Regions from separate parts of the Gilliamella sp. ESL0254 genome, predicted to be linked through region 2. Evidence: riboswitches for the same ligand, from Rfam matches in the RefSeq annotation. Region 2 holds a riboswitch; the other holds the start of a gene.
What was found. A riboswitch is a leader RNA that binds a small molecule or an ion and turns the genes downstream of it on or off. The one in region 2 is predicted to bind thiamine pyrophosphate.
Positions count from the first base shown of each region.

Region 1: linked by a shared signal. The riboswitch ahead of thiB (thiamine ABC transporter substrate binding subunit) and the one ahead of thiM (hydroxyethylthiazole kinase) in region 2 are both predicted to bind thiamine pyrophosphate.

Region 1 is NZ_JAAEDU010000001.1:315,305-323,764, forward strand. Features, by position in the region: gene leuS (leucine--tRNA ligase) at 1-1,908, opposite strand, end outside; gene bamD (outer membrane protein assembly factor BamD) at 2,218-3,012, opposite strand; gene rluD (23S rRNA pseudouridine(1911/1915/1917) synthase RluD) at 3,105-4,079, shown strand; gene pgeF (peptidoglycan editing factor PgeF) at 4,088-4,852, shown strand; TPP riboswitch at 5,297-5,405, shown strand; gene thiB (thiamine ABC transporter substrate binding subunit) at 5,447-6,451, shown strand; gene thiP (thiamine/thiamine pyrophosphate ABC transporter permease) at 6,466-8,043, shown strand; gene thiQ (thiamine ABC transporter ATP-binding protein ThiQ) at 8,021-8,460, shown strand, end outside.
Region 2 is NZ_JAAEDU010000001.1:1,245,806-1,254,265, forward strand. Features, by position in the region: gene GYX25_RS05825 (Dam family site-specific DNA-(adenine-N6)-methyltransferase) at 1-622, shown strand, start outside; gene rpe (ribulose-phosphate 3-epimerase) at 661-1,338, shown strand; gene GYX25_RS05835 (phosphoglycolate phosphatase) at 1,331-2,026, shown strand; gene trpS (tryptophan--tRNA ligase) at 2,050-3,045, shown strand; gene trkA (Trk system potassium transporter TrkA) at 3,154-4,515, shown strand; TPP riboswitch at 4,555-4,656, shown strand; gene thiM (hydroxyethylthiazole kinase) at 4,711-5,496, shown strand; gene thiE (thiamine phosphate synthase) at 5,509-6,150, shown strand; gene thiD (bifunctional hydroxymethylpyrimidine kinase/phosphomethylpyrimidine kinase) at 6,162-6,956, shown strand; gene GYX25_RS05865 (STY0301 family protein) at 7,029-7,484, opposite strand; gene GYX25_RS05870 (heavy-metal-associated domain-containing protein) at 7,535-7,741, opposite strand; gene GYX25_RS05875 (hypothetical protein) at 7,867-8,460, shown strand, end outside.

The DNA.
Region 1 (8,460 bases), 930 kb from region 2:
TTTTTCAACCATTTCTTGCGGGTCGATACCATTATTTTTGGATTTTGACATCTTTGTCATACCAGCATGGACTAGCTCATTGCCATGCTTGTCAACGGCTTTAGCAATGCGACCTTTTTCATCACGTTCAATAGTGACTTCGGTTGGTGAAACCCAAATGCGTTCATTGGTTGGGCTGGTGTAATAAAATGCATCGGCTAATACCATGCCTTGGCATAATAGACGTTTTGCCGGCTCATCGGACGAAACTAAACCAAAATCACGCATTAATTTATGGAAAAATCTAAAATAAAGCAAATGCATAATAGCATGTTCAATACCACCGACATATTGATCGACAGGCAACCAATAATTAGCTGCTTTTTCGTCTAACATCCCTTTGTCATAGTGTGGACAAGTATAACGGGCATAATACCAAGATGATTCCATAAAGGTGTCAAACGTATCGGTTTCACGTAGAGCAGGCTGACCGTTCACCGTGGTTTTTGCCCAGTTAGGATCGGCCTTAATTGGACTAGTTATACCGTTCATTTCGACGTCTTCTGGCAAAATAACCGGTAACTGATCTTCTGGTGTTGGAATCGTTGTACCGTCTTCAAGCGTCACCATTGGGATAGGCGCCCCCCAATAACGTTGGCGGGAAACTCCCCAATCACGCAAACGATAATTGACTTTACGTTGACCAATACCTAACGCAATTAATTTATCGGCAACAGCATTAAACGCTTGATCAAAATCCAGACCATCAAACTCGCCAGAATTAAATAATTTGCCATGCTCAGTATATGCTTTTTCAGACAAGTCTGGCGCGTTGCCGTCTTGAGTTAATATAACAGGATTAATTGGTAAATTATATTTTGAGGCAAATTCATAATCGCGCTCATCGTGCCCCGGTACGGCCATGACGGCACCAGTGCCATATTCAATTAATACAAAGTTAGCAATCCAAACAGGGACTTTTTTTCCTGTTAATGGGTGGATAGCATAAAAGCCCGTTGCAATACCTTTCTTTTCCATGGTTGCCATATCGGCTTCGGCTGTTTTGGTATTTTTACATTCAGCAACAAATTCAGCAATTTTAGGATCGTTTTTTGCTGCTAATTGTGCAAGAGGATGCTCTGCGGCAACTGAGACAAAGCTCACCCCCATTAAAGTATCAGGGCGCGTTGTATAAACGCGTAATTTATCGGCATAATTTTCAACAGAAAAATCAAACTCAACCCCTTCAGAACGACCAATCCAGTTACGTTGCATAGTTTTAACTTGCTCTGGCCAGCTCTCTAAGGTATCTAAATCATTAAGTAGCTCTTCGGCATATTCGGTGATTTTAATAAACCATTGTGGGATCTCTTTACGTTCAACGGGTGTACTACAACGCCAACAGCAACCTTCAACCACTTGCTCATTAGCAAGTACGGTTTGGTCATTTGGACACCAGTTAACTGCGGATGTTTTTTTATAAACTAGACCTTTTTCGTATAACTTGGTAAAAAACCATTGTTCCCATTTATAATATTCTGGACGGCAAGTTGTTACTTCGCGATCCCAATCATAACCGAATCCTAAAAGCTGCAATTGCTTTTTCATATAGGCAATATTTTCGTATGTCCATTTTGCAGGTGCAGTATTATTTTTAACAGCAGCCCCTTCAGCAGGTAAGCCAAACGCATCCCAACCAATTGGTTGTAGTACATTTTTACCATTTAAACGTTGGTAACGTGAAATGGTATCGCCAATGGTGTAGTTGCGAACATGACCAAGATGCAAACGCCCAGACGGGTAAGGTAGCATCGATAAGCAGTAATATTTTTCTTTTGATGGATCTTCGGTAACGTGAAAGGTTTTATTTTCTTGCCAATGTTTTTGCACAGTGGCTTCGATTTCATCTGGGCGGTATTGTTCTTGCATGACGAGTTAATGTCCTATCTATTATTGCTAATAAAAATATGTTGCTAATTGTATTGGTTATTGACACGTTTTACAAACGATATGTGAATCAAGAGTTAGTTTAAAATATGGCTATAGAGTATGAGATAATAACTTTTGTATTCCACATATTGTTTTCTCTAATATAGACAACAATGGAATTAATATTTTGTAAAGCTTCAGCTAACAATGTTCCATTTTAATTTGCTAATTAATTGCCATTTAATCAAACTTAAATAGCAATTATATTATGCAGAATTATTAATGGGTGGAAGTCAAATCTAAAACAGCCTAACCGCCATTAAAAACGCTAGTGAAGCGTGATAAAAATGAACGTTGCTCTTCTTTTGGCATGTTTTCAAGGTTAGCTTGAATTAGTTGATCGACTTTTTGTGTTTCATTGACTAACCCTAATTCATTATAAGCATTACGCATTAACAGCAACGCTTCTTTTGTTGAATCGGTATCTGGGAACGTCGATAGCATGTCAGTCACACGGTTAATTACTGCTACATAAGCGCCACGTTTAGTATAAAATTGAGCTACTTTTAGCTGATAGCGCGCTAATCGGTTTTTCAAAAATACAAGACGTTTTTGTGCATCGGCAGCGTACTGGCTACTAGGGAAGCTAGACACTAAATAGGTAAAATCCTTAAACGCAGCTGCCGCGTAATCAGCATCGCGATCTGAACGATCAACATTAAACCAACCTTGGATCATATTGTCATCTTGCGCCATATTTGAAAGGCCACGCATATAAATAACCCAGTCAATATTTTGATGTGTCGGATTCAACTTTAAAAATCGGTCAATTGAGGCAATCGCCAATGGCAAATCGGCAGACTTATAATAAGCATAAATCAAATCAAGTTGCACTTGTTGTGAATAAGGGCCAAATGGATAATTTTTATCCATGGACTCTAATACTTTAATACTGGATTTTATATTCCCATTTTCAAGCTCTGATTTAGCTTTATTGTAAAGCTCAATTTCGGGTACATTTTCAACATCTGGCTTAGAAGAAGTACAACCAATTAGCATGCCAGTTAAAGCGATAGCTAACAAAGAGTGTAAGCGCAATTTCATTCAGTTTTCAATCCAAATATAATTAAACATAAAAGGCGATGATTGGTATATAATACTCTAAAATAAAACAGCTTAAAATAGATAAATTACACATGCATGAGTTAAAATTATCAACCGAAATTGAACAACACCAATTAGGGATGCGCTTAGATCAAGCTTTGTCAGAGCTTTTCCCTGATTATTCACGATCAAGAATAAAAGATTGGATCGTCAATAATAAAGTCACTGTTAATAACAATATAGTTAATAAACCCAAAGAAAGGGTTTTAGGTGGTGAAAAAATCGCAATTAATGCCGAAATCGAAGAAGAAACCTATCACCAACCTGAAGATATAAAACTTGATATTGTTTATGAAGATGACGACATATTAGTTATCAACAAACCGCGTGATTTAGTCGTACACCCCGGTGCAGGTAATCCGGATGGTACGGTATTAAATGCTTTATTACATTATCATCCTAACATCGCGCGTGTACCGCGTGCTGGTATTGTTCATCGACTGGACAAAGATACCACAGGCCTTATGGTTGTTGCTAAAACCATTAATGCCCAAACTCATTTAGTTGATGCACTTCAACACCGCGAAATCACCCGTGAATATGAGGCAGTTGCTATGGGCATTATTACAGCAGGGGGCACAGTAGATCAACCCATCACCCGCCACCCAACCAAACGTACCCATATGGCAGTATTCCCGACCGGCAAACCTGCGGTTACACACTACCGAGTGATGGAAAAGTACCGCTTACATACCCGATTACGCTTACGCTTAGAAACAGGTCGTACTCACCAAATTCGTGTACATATGGCACATATTGCCCATCCATTAATTGGCGATCCACTTTATGGTGGGCGCCCAAGGCCGCCCAAAGGCGCAAGTGAATCGTTTATTCAAACCTTGCGTGACTTTGACCGCCAAGCATTACATGCCACCATGTTACGCCTGTATCATCCCATTACAGGAGAACTCATGCAATGGAATGCACCAATACCGCAAGACATGCAAACGTTAATTCAAGCTTTGCAAGAAGACACTGAACAGCACAAAGATGAACTAGACTGGTAACCAACATGATAAAATCGATTTACCCATATTGGACAGCACCCAAAAACGTCCATGCCCTCACCACAACACGAACAGGCGGTGTTAGTATGGCACCATTTGCGAGCTTAAATATGGGGAGTCGAACAGGCGATAATTTAGAGCACATAGCGCAAAACCGCCAGCGCCTAATACAAACCGAACAGATACCCAGCGAACCTTATTGGCTAACTCAAACCCACAGCACCATAGCGCTGGATATATCGCAAATTGCTTTACAAACAGCAACAGGCAACATTCCTAACCAAACGATAGAAGCCGACGCATCTTATACTCATCAACCCAAACAAGTGAGCGTAGTACTTACTGCCGATTGTATGCCAGTCTTGTTTTGTACAACTAATGGTGACGAAGTTGCGGCAGCACATGCCGGCTGGCGAGGATTATGTAACGGAATACTGGAAGAAACAGTCAAAAAATTTGTCTCGCCACCGTCAAACATCATCGCATGGCTTGGGCCAGCGATCAGTGCCAAAAAATTCGAAGTTGGTATTGATGTCAAGGAACAATTTGAAAAAGTCGACCGCAATGCAAAAATTGCCTTTAAATTAATCAACCCTGCTGAACAAAAATACCTAGCCGACCTTTACTTAATTGCTAAACAACGCTTACAAGCAATGGGAGTAACTAAGATTTTTGGAGGGGATTTTTGTACTTATACTGAACAAGATAAGTTTTTTTCATACCGTCGGGAAAATCAAACAGGGCGGATGGCGTCAATGATTTGGTTTGAGTAAGTTTTTTTATTTTAAAATAAAAAAAATAATAAAATCAAATATTTTTCTAACTGTTTTTTATTTGTAGATTGATTGTCAGTTATTTGTAGTGGTTTCGGACGTTTGCTGTTTGGTGATCAAAATAGTCATGAAGATTACGTTCAATTTAGGAAGTTTTTTTGCTAAAAATCAGTCAGAAAAGGTATTGATTTTATTGAAGTTTTTATTTTCATCTTTTCAAAAAAATCAATCGTTTATACGCAGTTGGGAAGGTTGCGACATCTAACAAATCAACAAGACTACGAATAGGGAACCATAATGAAAACCATTTAACCAACTAAAAAATGTCTAAAAAGATATCGAATTTAATCATATTTTTGTTTTGGTGTTTAAAAAAAAACGCAAACATACACTCTTGGTCACTTTCGTTGTTTACAATCCTCACGCTAACCTCTAAACTACTCGACGTTCTCAACGGGGTGCCCAGTAGGGCTGAGAATGTTAGATTGGCTAACATAACCCGTCGAACCTGAACTGGATCATGCCAGCGGAGGGATTTGAGTTTATTGTATCTGCTCAAACCTTTTGTCTTTTATTTGCTATTTTGGAGGCAAAATGTTTTTTAAGAATGTTTTATTACCTTTAGGCTTGTTTGCACTTTTTGTGGTCAACAATGCCAATGCTACTAGCGAAAAACCTACTTTGATTGTTTATAGTTATAATTCGTTTATTTCAGAATGGGGACCAGGTCAGGCGATTGAAAAGGGCTTTGAAGCGCAGTGCGACTGCCAACTTGAAATTGTTGCATTAGGCGATGGGGTGGCGGTTTTAAATCGAATTCGTCTTGAGGGTGATAGAACCAATGCCGATGTGATCTTAGGGTTAGACAATAACCTTTTAGATCAAGCCAAACAGGCAGGTATTGTTATTCCTCATCAAATCAGTAAGCCAAATAATTTAAATACCGACTGGTGGGATAGTAATTTTATGCCTTATGATTTTGGTTATTTTGCCTTTATTTATGATCAGCAAAAGATTAGTAACCCGCCACGCACTATGCATGAATTAGTTGATAATAAAGCCAATTGGAAGATTATTTATCAAGATCCAAGAACGAGTACACCTGGCTTAGGTTTATTATTTTGGATAAAGAATATATATGGTGATGATGCGGCATCTGCATGGCAAAAAATAGCTAACAATACTGTGACTGTGACCAAAGGTTGGAGCGAAGCTTACGGTCTATTTTTAAAAGGTGAAGCTGATTTTGTGCTTAGTTATAGCACTTCACCTGTGGCTCATATTATGAATAATAATGATCATCGTTATGCTGCGGCTATTTTTGACGAAGGTCATTATCGTCAAGTTGAAGTTGCTGGCATCACTAAGTACAGTCAGCAACCGGAGCTTGCACGTTCATTTTTGAGATATTTATTAACCCCTGAGGTACAGCGCCAATTTGCTGAAAAAAATTTCATGTATCCGATTATTAATATTCCATTACCTGACGCTTTTCAGCAAATTAAGCCAGTTGATAAAGCGCTTGAGTTTGATGCCAAGCAAGTTGAACAGAATCAAAAAGCGTGGGTACGTGAATGGAAATCCACCATTAGTAAGTAGTTTTATTTAGTCTAATGTTGAAATTAAGAACATTACTTCCTGGTTTTAGCGCTGCAAGCTTCATCTTAATTGTATTAGGCACAGCGCTATGTGCACTTTGCTTGGTCGCTATTAAGTCTAATAATTTAACTGTCTATTTTGATAGTTATTTAATGCATTTGATTTGGATAACAGTATTTCAAGCAACGCTATCGACATTATTATCTATTTTATCTGCAATAGTCATGGCGAAAGCTTTATCAATGGTCAATTTTTGGGGTAAACGGTTATTGTTACGCATAATGCCAATTACCTTCATTTTACCTACCCTTGTTGTGGTAACGGGGCTGCTGTCTGTTTACGGAAAACATGGCTTATTGGCAGGGGTGTTCAATTGTTTGGGATTACCATTTATTACATCCATTTACGGTTTAAAAGGTATATTACTTGCGCATGTGTTTCTTAATTTTCCGTATGCTTGTTGTTTATTTTACCAAACATTAAATAACGTGCCTGTCGCACACAAACAGTTAGCAACGCAGTTAAATTTTTCGAGTTTTACTTATTTTAAATTGGTTGAATGGCCGCTACTACGTCGGCAATTGTTCCCGATGGCATCGCTTATTTTTATGCTTTGTTTTTCGAGTTTTGCCATAGTATTAACGCTTGGTGGTGGACCAAAATATTCCACAATTGAAGTGGCTATTTATCAATCTATTCGTGAGTTTGATTTGATACAAGCTGTATTTTTAGCCTGTTTGCAGTTAGTTTGTTGTGTTAGTTTTATGCGGTTGATGCAAAAAACAAATTATAACAAAAGACTTAGTGTGAACTACGTTAGGCAAAATTATTGCGTGCCAGTTTCGTTTCACTTAGTGTTGTTGAGTATGTTGATTATTGTTATTGGTGGGCTATTTATTGTGCTGCCCATCATCACCATAATTATTGAAGGGATTTATTTTTTTAAGTGGTCATTTTTAACGGCAGCTTTCCAACACGCTGTTATGTTTTCGGTATTAATTGCTTTGGGATCGGCAATGATTGCTATGCTACTTGCTTTATTATTACTTTATACCAACAGTCGCCTATTGATTAACCAGCACACGCAGTGGAGCAATCGATTAATGTTAGTGGGATCGCTGATTTTAATTATTCCAAGCATGGCACTGGCATCGGGTCTGTTTTTATTGTTATTTCCCTACGCGTATAGTTCTGTATTTGTGTGTGGCTTAATTATGTTGTGTAATGGCTTAATGGCATTACCTTTTGTATTAAAAAATCTTGCCGCACCAATGTATGATGTGACCGCACGCTACTGGCAATTAACTCAATCACTCAATATTGATGGTTTGTTGCATTTTTATTTGATCGAATACAAAGCGCTAAAAAAATTAATCATTCAGAGCTTTGCTTTTTCAGCCATATTATCATTAGGTGATTTTGGTATTATTGCGTTATTTGGTGGGCAGTCAGTCATTACGTTACCCTACTATTTATATGAGCAAATATCGCATTATTATTATCAAGAAAGTACCGTAACGGCTGCATTATTGTTAATATTATCTTTTAGTTTGTTGGTTGTGATAGATTATGATCGAACTGAATCACATTAATTATCAATATGATAATTTTAAAGTACATTTTGATATTGCTATAGTAGCAAAAGAACGCGTCGTTATTGTTGGGCCTAGCGGTGCAGGTAAAAGTACTTTATTAAATTTAATTGCTGGATTTATTCATCCAAAATCGGGCGATATCATTCTTAATAAACAATACGCAAATAACTTACTTCCTGGTAAACGCCCTGTATCAATGTTGTTTCAAGATAACAATTTATTTAGTCACTTAACCGTTGAACAAAATATTGCTTTAGGACTTAAGCCATCATTAAAGTTAACGGTAGCTGAGCAACAGACTATTTGTGACATTTTAATTCAAGTAGGACTGGATGGATTTGGCAAACGATATCCAGAACAGTTATCAGGTGGGCAACGCCAGCGAGTGGCACTTGCGCGTTGTTTAATTCAGCA
Region 2 (8,460 bases):
ATCGAGTCCTGATAAGTTTATTCATGACCTTAGATTGCTATTTACTGCTCAAAATAACCACCCTGATGCATTTTATCAGTTGCGTGATGTATTCAATGGTAGTCAAGACCAATATTTTAGATCACTCTTATTTGTCTATTTAAATCGACATTGTTACAACGGTCTATGCCGTTATAATAATAGGGGGCTATTTAACGTACCATTCGGACGTTATAAAACCATTTATTTTCCAGAAAAAGAACTCTATTTTTTTGCAGAAAAAGCGCAAAGGGCCCAGTTTATTTGTGCACCTTATTACGAAGTAATGAAGCAAGCAAAACAAAATTCAGTAATTTATTGTGATCCGCCCTATATATCCCCAAATGAATCAGCGGGTTTTACAGCTTATTATTCAAATATATTTGGATTTGAAGAGCATAAAAACTTATCAAAATTAGCCGAAAACATGGCATATAAAAAAAATATACCAGTGCTAGTGTCTAATCATTATACTGATTACACAATGACCCTTTACAGCAAAGCAAGTCAACTATATCGAGCAGAAATGCGACGCTCAATTAGTTGCGCAGGTGAAGGTCGCAAAAAAATCGATGAGATTTTAGCATTATATAAAAAGCCATAAACAGGCTTAACTATAATGAAAGTTATTAGAGGTAGGTTATGAAAAAATACATTATTGCGCCATCAATATTATCAGCTAATTTTGCTCGTCTTGGTGAAGACACTCAAAAAGTGCTCGATGCAGGAGCCGATGTTATCCATTTCGATGTCATGGATAACCATTTTGTACCAAACCTCACAATGGGAGCCATGTTTTGTAAAGCACTGCGAGAATATGGCATTACTGCACCTATTGACGTCCATTTAATGGTATCACCGGTTGAAGAACTCATCACCGCTTTTGCCAAAGCAGGCGCAACCAACATATCCATTCACCCAGAAGCTACTGTACATTTGGATCGTTCATTACAGTTAATTAAAGATCATGGTTGCACAGCCGGTATTGTACTCAACCCAGCAACACCGCTTAATTGTCTAGATTATATTATAGAAAAAATTGACATCATTTTACTTATGAGCGTTAATCCAGGCTTTGGTGGGCAATCGTTTATACCTTCCACCATCAAAAAAATACAACAAGTAAAACAGCGTATTATAGAGTCTGGGCGCGATATTCGTTTAGAAGTTGATGGCGGCGTAAAAGTCGAAAATATTGCAGAAATAGCCAAAGCAGGCGCAGACATGTTTGTTGCTGGATCAGCCATATTTAACCAACCGAATTATAAAGCTGTTATTGATGCAATGCGTAAAGAGTTAGCAGGAGTGACACATGCATAAACTAAATGACATTCAAGCAATCGCCTTTGATTTAGACGGTACCCTTGTTGATAGCGTACCCGGGCTTGCACTAGCGGCACAAAAAATGTTGGCCGACTTAACCCTACCGACAATCAGCAACGAACAGATCAAAAACTTTGTAGGTAATGGTATTGATATCATGTTGGAACGGGTATTTAATGCAATTGGCACAACGCCTTCTGGCGAACTTTTTTCAAAAGCAAAAAACCTTTTCAATCAACATTATAATAAAGTAATGGATGCCGAAACCAAGTTATTCCCTCACGTCAAAGCAACCTTAAAAACACTGCATGACAGCCAATACCCATTGGCATTAGTCACCAATAAGCCGGCACAATTTTTGCCAGCCTTACTGACTTCTTTAGGTATAAAAGAGTACTTTTCATTAGTACTTGGTGGGGGCGATGTCATTAAATTAAAGCCACACCCAGCACCTTTATATCAAGTTATGGCAACCTTTGGACTGTTTAGTGATCAACTTCTATTTGTTGGCGATTCTAAAAACGACATCACTGCAGCACAAAATGCCAATTGCCCAACCGTTGCGTTAAGCTATGGCTATAACTATGGCGTTTCGATTGCTACTAGCAATCCTGATTTTTTATTGGATGATTTTAAAGAGATATTAACATTATTACCTCAGCCAAAAGCTGATGCAAAAAAATAATTAGCATAAATTAGGAACAAATTATGAGTAAACCGATTGTATTTAGTGGCGCTCAGCCATCAGGAGAACTAACACTTGGCAACTATTTAGGTGCATTAAAAAATTGGGTGGCTCTGCAAGGTGAATATGATTGCGTTTATTGTATCGTCAATCAACATGCGATCACTGTACGCCAAGATCCCAACAAACTACGCAAAGCCACATTAGATACACTAGCGCTTTATTTAGCTTGCGGTATTGATCCCAAAAAGAGCACTATTTTTGTACAATCACACGTCCCAGCACATGCCGAATTAGGCTGGGCATTAAATTGTTACACCTATTTTGGCGAACTCAGCCGTATGACTCAATTTAAAGATAAATCGTCTCGTCATTCTGAAAACATCAATGCCGGTTTATTTGATTACCCAGTACTGATGGCTGCCGATATTTTGCTTTATCAAGCCAACTTAGTACCTGTGGGCGACGATCAAAAACAACATCTTGAATTATCGCGCGATATTGCTATGCGCTTTAATGCACTTTATGGCGATATTTTTACTGTTCCAGAACCATTTATTGCCAAAGTAGGCGCCCGCGTTATGTCATTGCAAGAACCAACAAAAAAAATGTCCAAATCAGACGAAAACCGCAATAACGTCATTGGCTTACTTGAAAATCCTAAAGAGATCGAAAAGAAAATCAAACGAGCAATGACCGATTCTGACGAACCACCAGCGGTGCGTTACGACATAAAAAATAAAGCTGGCGTTTCAAACCTGCTTGATATTTTGACAGGTGTCACTGGAAAACCGATTGCCGAACTTGAAAAAGAGTTTGAAGGTAAAATGTATGGTCACTTAAAAACCGAAGTAGCAACGCAAGTTATTGACATGCTAACCACCTTGCAAACCAAATATCATGAGTATCGTGATGACGAAAGTTACTTATTTTCAATCATGCAAGAAGGTGCCGAAAAAGCACGTTCAAAAGCCGAACCAACATTGAAAAAGGTCTATGATGCAATCGGTTTTGTATAATTACCAAATCACTAGCGGATTATCACTAAAAATAAAACAGTATGCAATGGCTTTAACAGACTAAAAAAACTGTCAATAATTAAAGCCATGTAAATATACGGATTAGTTATGAAGATTATTATTCTCGGTGCAGGACAAACAGGTAGTGCGCTTGCTGAATATCTCGTTACCGAAAAACAAAACGATGTCACAGTGGTTGATGAAAACCATGATAAATTACAATCACTACAAGAACGTTTTGATTTACAGGTGATTTGTGGTAAATCGTCCTATCCACAAGTACTAAAAGACGCTGGCGCTGAATCAGCCGATATGCTTGTTGCCGTTACTAATTCTGATGAAATCAACATGATAGCCTGCCAGATTGGGCATGTGATGTTTCACATTCCACAAAAAGTAGCACGTATTAGAGAGCCTGAATACAATGACGAAAATTACTCCTGCTTCAACAAAAACTGTATAAACATCGATCATATTATTGCTCCAGAAAACCTTATCACTAATCATATTAGTCAATTAGTACAATATCCGGGGGCGCTACAATTTGCGTCTTTTTATGACAATCGAGTCTGTTTGGTGGCCGTTACCGCCTATTATGGCGGTGCTTTAGTTGGCAGTGAACTGTCTGGACTTAAAGAGCACTTACCCCATGTTGAAGCACGGGTTGTCGCAATTTATCGCAAAAATCGCTTTATACGTCCACTAGCATCAACCCTAATTGAAGCCGGTGATATGGTTTATTTCATTACCCCACCAGTTAATATCAAAGCTGTGACGAGTGAGTTACAACGCTTAGAAAAGCCTTATAAAAGAATCATCATTAGTGGCGGTGGTGGCGTGGCAGTCACTTTAGCAAAGCGTTTAGAAAACGACTATCAAGTAAAATTAATCGAACGCAATGCCGAACGTGCCGAATTAATTGCTGAGCAACTTACTAATACCACAGTTCTGCACGGCGAATCATCGGATCAAGAATTGCTTTCACAAGAACAAGTTGAACTTACTGATCTATTTATTGCTGTCACCAGTGATGATGAATCCAATATCATGTCATCCATGCTAGCCAAAAGGATGGGGGCTAAAAAAGTAATTGTATTGATTCAACGCCAAGCCTACCTTGAACTAATTAATGACAGTGTGATTGATATTGCAATTTCACCACAACATGCTACCATTTCAGAGCTACTAAGCCATGTAAGGCAAACTGGCGTTGTTAAAGTCGTTTCATTAAGACAAGGTGAATCCGAAATTGTCGAAATTGTTGCCAATGGTAATAGTGAAACATCAAGACTGGTTGGCAAAAATATTAACAGTTTAAAAATACCTTCTGGTGCAACCATTGGGGCGGTAGTCCGTGGTGAGGATGTCATTATTGTCAATACCGATCTAACTATTGAAGACAACGATCACCTTATCATCTTCTTACCTGATAGAAAGGCAATTACCGACATCGAAAAATTATTACAATAACTTGTTAAAAATAGATAGTCAGTTCATAATAACCAAATAAATTTTGACTCGGGGTGTTTTTTGTTTCAACAAAAAACTGAGATTTTACCCGTTGAACCTGATCTGGATTATGCCAGCGTAGGGAAGTCTAAGCCATCAAGTCACAAAATTGGCAAATTCTTCCCAAGATGCACAGATAATAAGGAAGAAATAAATATGCCAACAGTCAAATCATTCAAAACCAACCAAGCAACCTCTTTTATCCACCACGTTAAACAACAACGCCCACTAGTGCATTGCATAACTAATGATGTAGTCCAAAATTTTACCGCTAATATACTACTTGCTATTGGCGCATCACCGGCAATGGTTGTTGCCGAGCAAGAAGTTGCTGCATTTGTTTCCATTGCCGATAGTTTATTGATTAATATTGGTACCATTCACAGCAACATAGTCACAAGTATGTTATTAGCAGCAGCTAAAGCGCAGCAAACACAAACACCATGGGTACTCGATCCCGTCGCGGTAGGACCTGCACTTAATTATCGTACTGAAATTGCATATCAATTATTATCATTAAAACCAACGGTAATACGTGGTAATGCCTCAGAAATATTAACACTAAATGGTCAAAACTCATCGGCAAAAGGACCTGATGGTCAAGACTCAACCCAATCAGCTTTAAACGCTGCCAAAGAGCTTGCGCAAAAATATCAAACTATCGTTGCAGTGACAGGTGATATCGACTATGTCACTAACGGTAACAACGTATATAGCATAACTGGGGGCGATATTGCTTTAACGAAAGTGACGGGAACAGGATGTTCATTATCCGCCATGGTAGCAGCTTTTATAGCCAATTCACCTGACCCTTTATCTGCTACCGCCTCGGCATGTTTTATGATGAAAAAATCCGCTGAACTTGCCAACAAACAGCAAGGATTAGGCACCTTTACGGTATCTCTATTAGATCAACTCTCACTATTTAATCCATCACTTTAATAAGGATAGAAGATGAAAAAACAATTGGATTTAACCCTTTATTTAGTGCTCGATCCACTACTCTGTGGTGGTATTAGTGGTATGGTCAATACAACAAAAATTGCTGTCAAAAACGGCGTAACCGCTATACAGTTAAGATCAGAAAAAGAAATGGCAGGTAAAGATTGGTATCAAGCAGCATTAGCATTGAAAGAAGCGTTAAGTGATACAGCTATTCCATTATTTATAAATGATCATGTCGATATTGCTTTAGCAGTTAATGCCGATGGCGTACATATTGGACAAAGTGATTTACCTGCCGATATCACTCGCCAACTTATTGGCAAAGACAAATGGTTAGGGTTTTCAGTATCTAATCGCCAACAACTTGATACCACTCCTTGGCAACTGGTTGATTATATTGGTATTGGTCCTATCTTTCCAACAACAACCAAAAAAGATGCAACGGCCGCACTGGGAACCGAACAGTTAACCAAGTTAGTAGAACTAAAGCAGCGCCCTGCTGTTGCCATTGGTGGTATTGATGAAAACAATGTAACTAATGTCATCCAAACAGGCATTGACGGTATTGCAGTGGTTTCGGCTATTTGTGGCCAAAAAGATATTCAACAAGCAACGTTATCGCTTATTAACAAAATCAAACAAGCTAAATAGGAAATACTATTATGACAACAATTGCATTAACCATTGCTGGATCTGACCCTAGCGGTGGCGCAGGTATTCAAGCCGATTTAAAAACCTTTTCTGCACTCGGCGCCTATGGCATGTCGGTCATCACGGCCTTAACGGCACAAAGCACACAAGGGGTTGATGCGGTATTAGCGATCTCACCCGAATTTATTGAAGCCCAATTTAATACGCTTTATCAAGATATTCAAATTGATAGTGTAAAAATGGGCATGCTCATGAATAAAGAGATTGTCACAACCGTCCACCACCTGCTAAAAACCAATCCAATCCCGATCATCGTCTTAGACACCGTCATGGTCGCCAAAGGGGGACATTCGCTACTAAAACCTGACGCCATCACAGCCATTCGCGAACTTTTACTCCCCCTAGCAACCATCATCACTCCCAATCTACCAGAAGCCGCCGCGCTACTTGATTGTGACGAAGCAAAAAACGAAGATGATATGCAAAAGCAAGGACATGAATTACTCAAGTTAGGCTGTAAAGCGGTATTAATGAAAGGAGGACATTTGCCCAGCAATGAAAGCCCTGATTATTTAATCACTCAAAATAACACAGTTAAAATAACCGCCCCACGTATTCAAACAAAAAACACACACGGCACTGGTTGCACATTATCCGCAGCGATTGCCGCATTATTACCTAACAACAGCTTGCCAGATGCAATAGCCCAAGCCAAAAATTATCTACATGGCGCAATTAGTCATGCTAACGATTTAAATATAGGGAAAGGGATTGGACCAACACACCATTTTTACCGTTGGTGGTAATCGCACAATAAACAAACTAAATGGGATTTAAGTTGTCAACTATTGTATATAACAACCAATCCCATACCTTAACTAATGCAGATTCTTTGCTTCACTTGTGCTACAAGTAAGTGTCCCTTTTTTTCCTTGTTCATTTTTAGAGTAGTCAGCCCAACAACTTTTCATTGATAAATCAATTTTTTTTATTAACTCAATTCTGCTTGTACTGTAAGCGCAACTAACATAATAAGGTTCAACGTCTGTATAGTGATTAACTTCCCATATTAACTCATGTTTCTTACCATCAACCGTTCCTTTTGCTGGTTTTAAAACCGCCATTCTAGAAGGATGATCATAATAAACAATCATGCTATGAAAAGCGCTACTCAGACTATCTTTCTCAAAAACCTCCCATCCTTCGGGCATTTTTTCTACTTTTTCTTTAACGTCGATTTTTTGTGGGCACTCAATCTGATAAGCATTAACAAAAAAAACCGCACCAAACCAAACTACGACAGCTATTGTCATACTCAATATTTTTTCTTTCATATTATATATCCTGCTAATAATAGCAATATAAATAACGAGATAAAAACTCGCTAAGGTGTCACAATCCTAACAAAGTCATAGCCAGCGTTGTTAACAGCATCAATTACGGCTTCTTGAGAGATAGTACTATTTGCAATATCAACTTCGTGCTTGATTAAATCAACAGTCACCTTTGCCTTTGGATCGATATCATTGATCGCTTTTGTTATTGCTTTAACACAATGTTGACAACTCATATTATCGACGATTAATTTCATAGATTCTCGCTACTTTTACTGGTTATAGTCTTAATAAAAATTTACATAAAAAAAACTAAAATTACTACAATTTTATCCATAATATGATAGCATCATATTTCAATCAACACTTATAACAAATCATTATGATGAAGAAAATAAAATATTGTTTATTATTAACTTTAAGCTTAACCCTTGTGGGTTGTTTTGGTGCTAACCAATCTAGTATCAACCGTTGGATTGACAATCCTACTGCTAACGAAATAAAAGTCACTATAGATGGTAAAGAATTAACGATTCCAGCCAAATCAGGTATTAACTATACATTTGAATACGGCAAACATACCTTATCGTATAATAATGACGACTTCAATTTTGTCGTAAAACCGGCTCAATTTGGCGAATTAGGTCTTATTAACCCAACACAAAGTAACTATTACTTATACACAGTCATCTATTCAACCTCTGAGATGAATGATGAACAATACGAAAAGATCTTAAGAGAAAACAGAGAAATAAATAGCATCCCAGTCATTATTGATGGTAAAGAGCAAGAAATAGAAATGCCAGCAAAATTAATCAATGATGTATTTATTGAACACAGCCAATATCATTGGGATTATTCTTATGATCAGCCTTTCCCAAAAGAAATAACTCAAGACCTAAAATTAAAGAAAAACCAATCTTATCAACAACGTTATAGAAAATTATATCGTGAAAGCGACTTTATTGAATTCTTA